Regions from separate parts of the Delftia sp. JD2 genome, predicted to be linked through region 1. Evidence: predicted binding sites of a transcription regulator. Region 1 holds the regulator's gene; each other region holds the start of a gene.

Region 1 (3,238 bases):
AGGCCCTGGAGCATGCGGTCCACATCCAGCAGGGTCTGCTGGACGATGGCCTGCTCTTCGGGCGAAGGCGCCAGCGATTGCGGCAACTGGGCTAGATAGTCCAGATAGGACTGCTCCAGCGTGCGGCGGCGAAACAGGTCGGCGACCAGGCCCCGGGCGATGGTGGCCAGGTAGCGCCTGGGTTCGCGGATGTCCTGCTGCGGCAGGGGCGAGCGCAGCAGGCGCACAAAGGTGTCCTGGGCCAGGTCGGCGGCATCGTCACGGTTGCCCAGGCGTTTGCGCAGCAGGCTTTCCAGCCAGGGATGGTGGTTCTGGTAGAGGCTGTGCACGGAGAAGGCTGGGGCGGAGGAGGCGGGCGCGCAGTGGCAATCGCTACTGCAAAAGATAATAAGAATGCTTATCAATTATCTTTCAGGCCGGCGCCCCTCCCGCAAAGAGGGCATCCACTTGTTGCATGTGCGCTACAGGGTAGTGGTGGCCGCCAGCCTGCACCAGATTTGCGCAGGCCGATTCCTCGTGCGGCACGCGGTCCGCGCCAACCAGGTTTGTGTCGTGCAAGGTGTGTCGCACACCTTGCATCGGGCCTCAGTTGGCTGCTGGTCCGCCATGCGCTTCCATGCGCTCCAGCGCGGCGCAGACATCGGCCATGCGCCCGGAGATGAACAGGCATTCCGGCTGCTCCTGCGGCGACCGCTGGATGATGCGCAGGCCTGAAGGCTGCTCAGGCGCGGATTGCTGGGCGGGCTGCGCCGGCAGCAAGGGCAGGATCAGCTGGGCATCTCCATGGTCTGCAGCGCGTGCGGCCTTGCCGCGGCGCTGCTGGCTGCGCCGGCGTGCCTTGCTGAAAGAGATCACGTTGGCGGGCTCGGGTGCTGCGGCAGGTAATGGCTGGCACGCAGGGGCTTGTGCAAGAGGCATGGCCGACTCCATGGCGGTCGCAGTCAGGCGGATGCCATGTGCCAGGCGCAGGAAGGAAAAAGAAGACAGTGTTGGCAGAGCGAATCCCATGTGACGACTCCTGTTGGCGTGTTTCAAAGAGGCATGGACACAGGCAGGATTGCGGTTTGCGGGCAAAGCTCCGCCCAGGGCGAAGCTCCAAGGCTTCGCGCCTACCACCTGGGCGGTGCGTGAAATGGGGTGAGGCGGCCTGAGAAGGGCCGCCAGTCCGGCTTACATGGACATGCTGTTGCGGATCAGTCCCACGGCCAGGCCTTCAATGGCAAAGGCCTCTTCGGGGGCGACGCGGATCACCGGGTAATCGGGGTTCTCCGGCAGAAGTTCCACGCCCTGCGTGGTGCGGCGCAGGCGCTTGACGGTGACTTCGTCACCCAGGCGCGCCACGACGATCTGGCCGTTGCGGGCTTCGTGTGCGGACTGCACGGCCAGCAGGTCGCCGTCCATGATGCCCGCGTCGCGCATGGACATGCCGCGCACGCGCAGCAGATAGTCGGGGCGCGTCTGGAACAGGCTGGGCTCGACGGAATAGGTTTGGTCGATGTGTTCCTGCGCGAGAATGGGCGAGCCCGCCGCAACGCGGCCCACCAGGGGCAACATCAGCGGTGCCAGGGCCGACAGCGGCAGTCCGAAGCTGGTGCCGCGCGCGGCATTAATGTTGCGCACGGTGTCGGTACGCAGGCGAATGCCGCGCGAGGTGCCGCTGACCAGTTCGATCACACCTTTGCGGGCCAGGGCCTGCAGGTGTTCCTCGGCAGCGTTGGCGGACTTGAAGCCCAGCGTGTTGGCGATTTCCGCGCGGGTGGGAGGCGCGCCCGTGCGGGAGATGGCGGCCTGGATCAGGTCCAGGATCTGTTGCTGGCGGGCGGTGAGCTTGGGATGGTCGAGCATGGCGTGCGTCCGGTCCTTGAGGGCAGATGGCAGGCTGGGAGGCCATCTGATGATTTATACAGTATCTGTATTTTTAACCAGTTTTCCAAGAGGTGCAAGTGGGGCAGTCAAAGTTGGTGATTCTGGGCACGGGCGGGACCATCGCCGGCCGGGCGGATTCGCAGTCGCAGGGCGTGGGGTACAAGGCCGGGCAGATCACGGTGCAGTCGCTGCTGGAGGCCGTGCCGGACCTGGAGCAGCAGGCGCTGGGACCCGTGCAGACGCAGCAGATCGCGCAGGTGGACAGCAAGGATATGGACTGGCCCGTGTGGCGCGCGTTGCTGCGCGCCTGCATGCAGGCACTGGAGGATGCGGACACACGTGCCGTGGTGATCACGCATGGAACGGACACGCTGGAAGAGACGGCCTGGCTGCTGCATAGCCTGCTGCCGGCCACCAAACCCATTGTGTTGACCTGCGCCATGCGCCCGGCCACTGCCCTGTTGGCCGACGGGCCGCAGAATCTGCGCGATGCCGTGACCGTGGCTGCCAGCGGCGGGCGCAGCGGCGTATGGGTGGTGGCGGGCGGCGAGGTGCATGCGGCAGCCCAGGTGCAGAAGGTCCATCCCTACCGGCTGCAGGCAATGCGCTCCGTGGAAGGCGGGCCGCAGGCGTTGGTGGAGGAAGGGCGTGTGCGCTGGCTGGTGCCCGATGCGCCGTCCTCCCCCGCCGCGCCGTCCACGGGGGCCATGGTGCCTGCGACCATGTCATCTGATCTGCTGGCGCTGGATGAGCTGCCCTGGGTCGAGGTGGTGTTCAGCGGCGCCTTGGCGCGTGCCAGCGGCGTGGATGCGCTGGTGGCCGCAGGCGTGCGTGGCATCGTCGTGGCTGGCACGGGCAATGCGACGGTTCACGAAGGCATGGAAGCGGCCTTGCAGCGTGCCCGCGACAGGGGTGTCTGGATCTGGCGAGGCACGCGCTGTGCCGAAGGCCTGCCCGTGGCCTCCGGCCTTGGGACCAACCCGGCAGAGGCCGATCTGGCGCATCTGCCCGTGGCAAAGGCCCGGATTGCGATGATGCTGGCGCTGGCAGCGCAGCCGCGCGATTGAGCCTGCGGCGACGCCGGCATTTCTTCAGTTGCTGGCGGTCAACAAAAAAGCACCCGGCGGGTGCTTTTTTCGTTGCGGCACATGGCCTGCATCACTCAGCCAGTGCAGCCAGTGCGCGTTGGGTGATGTCCTCGACCGAGCCCAAGCCGCTGATGGCGCGGTACTTGGGTGCCGCTGCGGCTTCCTTTTCGGCCCATGCGCGGTAGTAGTCCACCAGGGGGCGGGTCTGGCTGCTGTAGACGTCCAGGCGCTTCTTGACGGTTTCTTCCTTGTCGTCTTCGCGCTGCACCAGCGGCTCGCCGGTC
Region 2 (3,238 bases), on a different contig from region 1:
TGACCGTGGGGTCGCTGGTGTGCTGGGGTGCGACCCGGCGCGCAGACTAGCCTTCGTCCTCTGCTCCTGCGTCCCAGTCTTCGCTGCGCCCCCGCAGCACCTTGCTCGCAATTTCTCCACCAAAACCGCGCGCAGCCAGGAAACGCATCTGCTTGAGTCGTTCCTGCGGTGTGGCCGGTGGTGCGCCGAAGCGCTGGCGCCATACGGAAAGGGCGCGCTGCAGTTCGGTGGCTCGCAGTTGCTCTGCGGCGGCGCGCACCAGGCCGTCGTCCAGTCCCTTGTTGCGCAACTCCTGCACCACGCGTGCCGTGCCAAAGCGCGCGGCCTTGCGGTGCAGCACGGACTCGGCCACGCGCTGGGCACTGATGAAGCCGCGCTGCTCCAGCGCGTCGAGCATGGCGCCCAGGTCTTCGCCTTCCTCCACATGGGGGGCGAGCTTGCGTTCCAGCTCCAGCCGTGAATGTTCGCGCTGGCCCAGCAGCTTGAGCGCCCGGCCCTTGAGCGACAGCTTGGCGAATCCCATGCGGCAATGTCTCCTGAATCGTCCCAAATAAAAAAGGCCCCCACGCTCCCCTTGCTGCGCAAGGTCCGCTGCCCCCCAAGGGGGCCGCTTTTTTGCCTTGGGGCGTCCCGGCGATAAAAAAGGCGCAGACGTGAGCCTACGCCAAGATGGCAAACACAGTGTGTGCAGGCGCGGCAGCGCCTGCAGTGAGGGGTCAGGCCGCTCAGGCTTCGATCACGCCGTCCTTGTCGGCCTTGGCCTTGCCCGCCTTGGCGGCCTTGGCTTCGGGGGCATCGCCACCGGCCGTGGGCAGCAGGGCGATGCCCAGGCTGTCGCGCACCTTGTTCTCGATCTCCACGGCCAGGCCGCTGTTCTCGCGCAGGAATTCGCGGGCGTTGTCGCGGCCCTGGCCGATCTTCTCGCCGTTGTAGGCATACCAGGCGCCCGACTTGTCGAGGATCTTGGCGTTGACGCCCATGTCCAGGATTTCACCTTCGCGCGAGATGCCCTCGCCGAAGAGGATGTCGAACTCGGCGGTCTTGAACGGAGGCGAGACCTTGTTCTTGACGACCTTGACCTTGGTCTCGTTGCCGATGGCCTCGTCGCCCTTCTTGATGGTGCCGGTGCGGCGGATGTCCAGGCGGACCGAGGCGTAGAACTTCAGCGCATTGCCGCCCGTGGTGGTTTCGGGGCTGCCGAACATCACGCCGATCTTCATGCGGATCTGGTTGATGAAGATGACCATGCAGTTGGTCTTCTTGATGGTGGCTGTCAGCTTGCGCAGCGCCTGGCTCATCAGGCGGGCCTGCAGGCCGGGCAACTGGTCGCCCATCTCGCCTTCGATTTCGGCCCGGGGTGTGAGGGCGGCCACCGAGTCCACGACGATCATGTCCACGGCACCCGAGCGCACCAGGCTGTCCACGATTTCCAGGGCCTGCTCGCCGGTATCGGGCTGGCTGATCAGCACTTCGTTGAGGTTCACGCCCAGCTTCTGGGCGTAGCTGGTGTCCAGTGCGTGCTCGGCGTCGATGAAGGCGCAGGTGCCGCCCTGCTTTTGCATTTCGGCGATGACCTGCAGCGTCAGCGTGGTCTTGCCCGAGGATTCAGGGCCGTAGATCTCGATCACGCGGCCACGGGGCAGGCCGCCAACGCCCAGGGCGATGTCCAGGCCCAGCGAGCCGGTGGAGACGACCTGGATGTCCTGGATGGCTTCGCCTTCACCCAGGCGCATGATCGTGCCCTTGCCGAACTGCTTTTCGATCTGGGCGAGTGCGGCCTGCAGGGCCTTGGCTTTTTCACTGTTGGCGGTGGTGACGGCGGTGTTCATGCGGACTCCTGGGTTGGCTGGGGTTTCAGCTCTGTATTTGCATTCAGGCTGGATGCTTGAACAGTAGTTTATGGGCTTGTTGGTTTGTTTTGTGGGTGTTTTTAGTCAGTTTTCCTGACTTGTTGGATTTGCCTCCACAATGCATCCATGAGTGAGTTTTCCCCCGTCACGCCGCCCGCCGACGCCTGGCGCCAGACCCACCTGGGCCGCCTGCTCGGCCATGCCATGCGGCGGTTCGACGCGCGTGTGCTGCAGCTCATGGCGCGCGATGTGGAGGTGCCGCTGGCGCTGTCCAATCTTGCGGCGCGCGACAAGGTGGGTGCGGCCCACATCCACATCACGCGGCATCTGTCACTGGCTGGCGACAGGCTCACCGACCTGGCCGAGCGCGCTGGCATGACCAAGCAGTCCATGGGCGACCTGGTGGCCCAGTGCGAGGCCTGGGGCCTGGTCACGCGCGAAAGCGACGAGCGCGATGCGCGCGCACGCCGAATCCGCTTCACGCCTGCGGGCCTGGCATGGCTGCAGGCCTTCCATGACGCCGTTTCCCAGGCCGAGGCCGAGTTCCGCGAGGAAGTCGGCGACGACATCGCCACCGTGGTGGCGCTGGGGCTGGAGGCCTATGCGGGCGGCGGCTCACTCGGGTAAGGTCCCTGCCCGTGGGGCGGGGCGCATCCTAGAATCCTAGGAATCAAAGACGCGCATTTCCAACATCCAGAGCGCGTCTGTATTTCAGGAGACAACCCCATGCGCATTCTGATTGCCGAAGACGACCAGGTCCTGGCCGATGGTCTGCTGCGCAGCCTGCGCGGCTCGGGCGCCGTGGTCAGCCATGTGGCCAACGGCAGCGAGGCCGATACCGCGCTGATGACCAGCAGCGAGTTCGACCTGCTCATCCTGGACCTGGGCCTGCCCAAGATGCACGGGCTCGAAGTGCTCAAGAAGCTGCGCGGCCGGGGCGATGCGCTGCCGGTGCTGATCCTCACGGCGGCCGACAGCGTGGAAGAGCGCGTGCAGGGGCTGGACTACGGCGCCGACGACTACATGGCCAAGCCGTTTGCGCTGTCCGAGCTGGAGGCGCGTGTGCGCGCGCTCACGCGGCGCGGCATGGGTGGCGCCAGCAGCACCATCAAGCATGGTCCCCTGGTCTACGACCAGGCCGGCCGCGTGGCCACCATCGACGGCAAGATGGTCGAGCTGTCGGCGCGCGAGCTGGGCCTGCTGGAAGTGCTGCTGCAGCGTGCGGGCCGGCTGGTCAGCAAGGATCAGTTGGTCGAGCGCCTGTGCGAATGGGGCGACGAGGTCAGCAACAACGCCATCGAGGTCTATATCCACCGCCTGCGCAAGAAGATAGAGCGCGGCCCCATCCGCATCGCCACCGTGCGCGGCCTGGGCTACTGCCTTGAGAA
Region 3 (3,238 bases), on a different contig from region 1:
CTTCTACGGCCCCATGTCCGATATCGCCCATCCGGCCGCGCCGGACCTCATTGACTGGCTCTATGAATATGCGCGCATGGCCGTGCAGATCTTCCTGGTGCTGGGCGGCTACCTGGCGGCAGCCAGCATGGCGCCGCAAGGCCACGGGCAGCACAGCGATCCGTGGTCGCGCATCGGGCGCCGCTTCGTGCGCCTGGTCGTGCCCTATGCGGTGGCGCTGGTCGTGGCCATCGTGGTCTCGGCGGCCGTGCGGCCCTGGTTCGACCATGCCTCGGTGTCGGGCGAGCCCGATCTCTGGCAACTGGTGGCGCATGCGCTGCTGCTGCAGAACATCGTGGGCGAGGAATCGCTGTCCGCCGGCGTCTGGTATGTGTCCATCGACTTCCAGCTGTTTGCGCTGACGGCGCTGCTGCTGGCCGGCACGCGCTGGGGCGGTGCCTTGCTGCGCCGCCGCTTTGGCGGCGACGCCCTGTCACGCTGCTGGCCCTGGGCGCTGAGCGTGGCGCAGGCGCTGGTGGTGATCGGCGTGGCGGCTTCGCTGCTGGGCTTCAATCTGGATGCGCAATGGGATGTGTGGGCGCCGTACTTCTTTGGCGCCTACGGCCTGGGCATGCTGGCCTACTGGGCCGCGCATGCGGACAAGTCCTCGACGGCCTGGAGCTGGTCCCTGCTGATCGTGGCCCTGGTCGTGGCGGCACTGGCACTGGAGTGGCGCGACCGCATCGCGCTGGCCGGTGCCACGGCGCTGGCCCTGGTCGTGGCCATGCGCAGCCCCGCGTTTGCGCAGGCGCAAGGCTGGGCGCCGCTGCGCCGGCTGGGCAAGATTTCGTACTCGGTGTTTCTCGTGCACTTCTCGGTCTGCCTGCTGGTCAATGCCGTGGAAAGCCATTTCTGGCCACATTCCATTCCCGCCGCCCTGCTGGGCATGTGCACGGCCTTTGTGCTGTCGATTGCGGCCGGCCATCTGCTGTACGAGCGCGTGGAGCGCCACGTTCCCAGCTGGCACATGGCGCTGCGCTGGCAGGCGGGCCTGGTGGGCACCGGCCTGATCGCGGCATTTGTGGCAGGCCTGCGCTGAGGCGCGCTGCGTCAGTCCACAAACAACAAAGGCAGCCGGTTGGCTGCCTTTTTCGCTTCACGCCGGTCGGCGTTCAACGGTGCAGCTCGCCTGCGCTTTCCGGCTGGAACTCGATGGCATCCACGCGCACGGTGACCTGGCCCGAGGGACCGGCCATGCGCGACTGGTCGCCCACGCTCAGGCCCAGCAGGGCAATGCCCACGGGCGCGAAGACCGACACCTTGTCGGAGCTGCCATCCATCTCCTTGGGATAGACCAGGGTCAGCGTATTGGACTTGCCCGACTCCAGCAGCGTGAAGCGCACGGTGGAGTTCATGGTCACCACATTGGGCGGCATTTCCTTGGGTTCGAGCACGTCGGCGCGGTCCAGCTCGGCCTCGAGCGCGTCGCGGCCGGGGAAGGCGGGTTGCTTGTCCAGCAGGGCCTCGATGCGCTCCAGGTCCAGGGACGAAAGAATGATGTGGGGCTTGCGCTCCATGGTGTTGGCTCCCTTGTGTGCTTGCGCCGTGGCTGCAGTGAAGGGCAGCGGCGCCCAAACGGACAAAAGCCCGGGCAACGCGGTTGTCCGGGCCAAGGCATCTTCAGAAAAGAGAAAAGCACCAAGTTGGTGCGATAGGCCCATTGTGCAGGCCCGTGTGGGTTCTGCCAAGCGAACCCGCACGGTGCGGTGCGGATTGGCGTGGGCACTTGCCAAGCCGGCAAAACCCACTTCGCAACTGCAGGCATGCGGGGAGTGCTTGGCGGCATGACTGTATTTTTATACAGTTGCTCCATGCTTCCCAGTCCTCCCACGCCTCATCACGACACGGCCCGGGTGCCCCTGCACGCCATCAAGGGCCGGGGCGCAGCCAGCCAGCTGGCCCACCGCTTCACCACCGACCCGCGCGAGGCCTTCGATGACGGCTGGGGCAGCCTTGAGGCGCCCGCCGAAGACGAAGAGGCCGCTCCGCTGCGCACCGAACTGCGCTGGGAGCAGGCCCGCTCGGCGCTGAGCCGCCACCAGTCGCCCGACCTGCCGTTTCACATGGGGCTCAATCCCTACCGGGGCTGCGAGCATGGCTGCATCTATTGCTATGCCCGGCCCACGCACAGCTACCTGGGCTGGTCGCCGGGGCTGGACTTCGAGACCCGGCTCATCGCCAAGCAGAACCTGCCCGAGCTGCTGCGCGCCGAGCTGTCGCGCGCCAGCCATGTGGCCGCGCCCGTGATGCTGGGCTCGGTCACCGACTGCTACCAGCCCGTGGAGCGCGAGCTGGGGCTGACGCGCCGCCTGATCGAAGTGCTGGCCGAGGCGCGCCACCCGTTTTCCATCGTCACCAAGGGCAGCGGGGTGGAGCGTGACCTGGACCTGCTGGCCCCGCTGGCGCGCCAGGGCCTGGCCTCGGTGCACATCACGCTGACCACGCTGGATGCCGACCTGGCACGCCACCTGGAGCCGCGCGCCGCCGCGCCGCACCGCCGGCTGCGCAGCATCCGCGCGCTGACCGAGGCGGGCGTGCCCGTGGGCGTGAGCCTGGCACCGCAGATTCCCTTCATCAACGAAGACCTGGAGAAGGTGCTGGAGGCGGCCGCCGACGCAGGCGCGCGCCACGCCTTCTATGCCGTGCTGCGCCTGCCCTGGGAAGTGGCGCCGCTGTTCGAGCAATGGCTGCAGGTGCACTACCCCGACCGCGCCCGCCGCGTGATGGAGCGCGTGCGCGACCTGCACGGCATCCAGGGCGAGCAGCGCGAGGCCGGCCGCGTGTACAACGCCGAGTTCGGCCAGCGCATGAAGGGCACGGGCCACTGGGCCGAGCTGCTGCGCCAGCGCTTTGCCCTGGCCTGCCGTCGGTACGGATTCAACCGCGAGCCGCTGCGGCTCGATTGCAGCCTCTACCACCCGTCGCTTTTGCTGCCGCAGCGCAGCCTGTTCTGAGAGCCTGCGTGCCAGGCACAGGCCAGGGCATGGTCCGCTAGCGGTAGTCGACCAGCTCGGACAAGGCGGCTGCCAGCGGGGAGCGCACCGAAGAGCGCAGCCAGACCATGCCCACTTCGCGGGACGGTCTCGGAGGGGGCAGCGGCCATCGGCGCGTTCTGGCATCCGGCGGTCCCAGCACGGGCCAGTCCGGCAGGATGGAGACACCGAAGCCTTCCGCAACCAGCTGTGCGATCTGCTCGATG

Evidence for each region. Region 1 encodes LexA, which represses DNA repair genes until DNA is damaged. Its sites were predicted from a motif close to ACTGTATNNNNATACAGT; they were not measured.
Region 2: the regulator LexA is predicted to act here: its motif matches at 1,860-1,877, upstream of recA (recombinase RecA).
Region 3: the regulator LexA is predicted to act here: its motif matches at 1,827-1,844, upstream of ACM14_RS24860 (PA0069 family radical SAM protein).

The regions. Positions count from the first base shown of each region.
Region 1 covers NZ_LFJT01000072.1:22,891-26,128, reverse strand. The annotation lists gene ACM14_RS26445 (sigma-70 family RNA polymerase sigma factor) at 1-329, opposite strand, end outside; gene ACM14_RS26440 (hypothetical protein) at 586-1,008, opposite strand; gene lexA (transcriptional repressor LexA) at 1,171-1,845, opposite strand; gene ACM14_RS26430 (asparaginase) at 1,944-2,933, shown strand; gene adk (adenylate kinase) at 3,025-3,238, opposite strand, start outside.
Region 2 covers NZ_LFJT01000045.1:38,566-41,803, forward strand. The annotation lists gene yddG (aromatic amino acid DMT transporter YddG) at 1-50, shown strand, start outside; gene recX (recombination regulator RecX) at 47-523, opposite strand; gene recA (recombinase RecA) at 726-1,829, opposite strand; gene ACM14_RS21485 (MarR family winged helix-turn-helix transcriptional regulator) at 1,977-2,477, shown strand; gene ACM14_RS21490 (response regulator transcription factor) at 2,577-3,238, shown strand, end outside.
Region 3 covers NZ_LFJT01000062.1:29,283-32,520, reverse strand. The annotation lists gene ACM14_RS24870 (acyltransferase) at 1-1,078, shown strand, start outside; gene rnk (nucleoside diphosphate kinase regulator) at 1,152-1,556, opposite strand; gene ACM14_RS24860 (PA0069 family radical SAM protein) at 1,851-2,993, shown strand; gene ACM14_RS24855 (LysR family transcriptional regulator) at 3,031-3,238, opposite strand, start outside.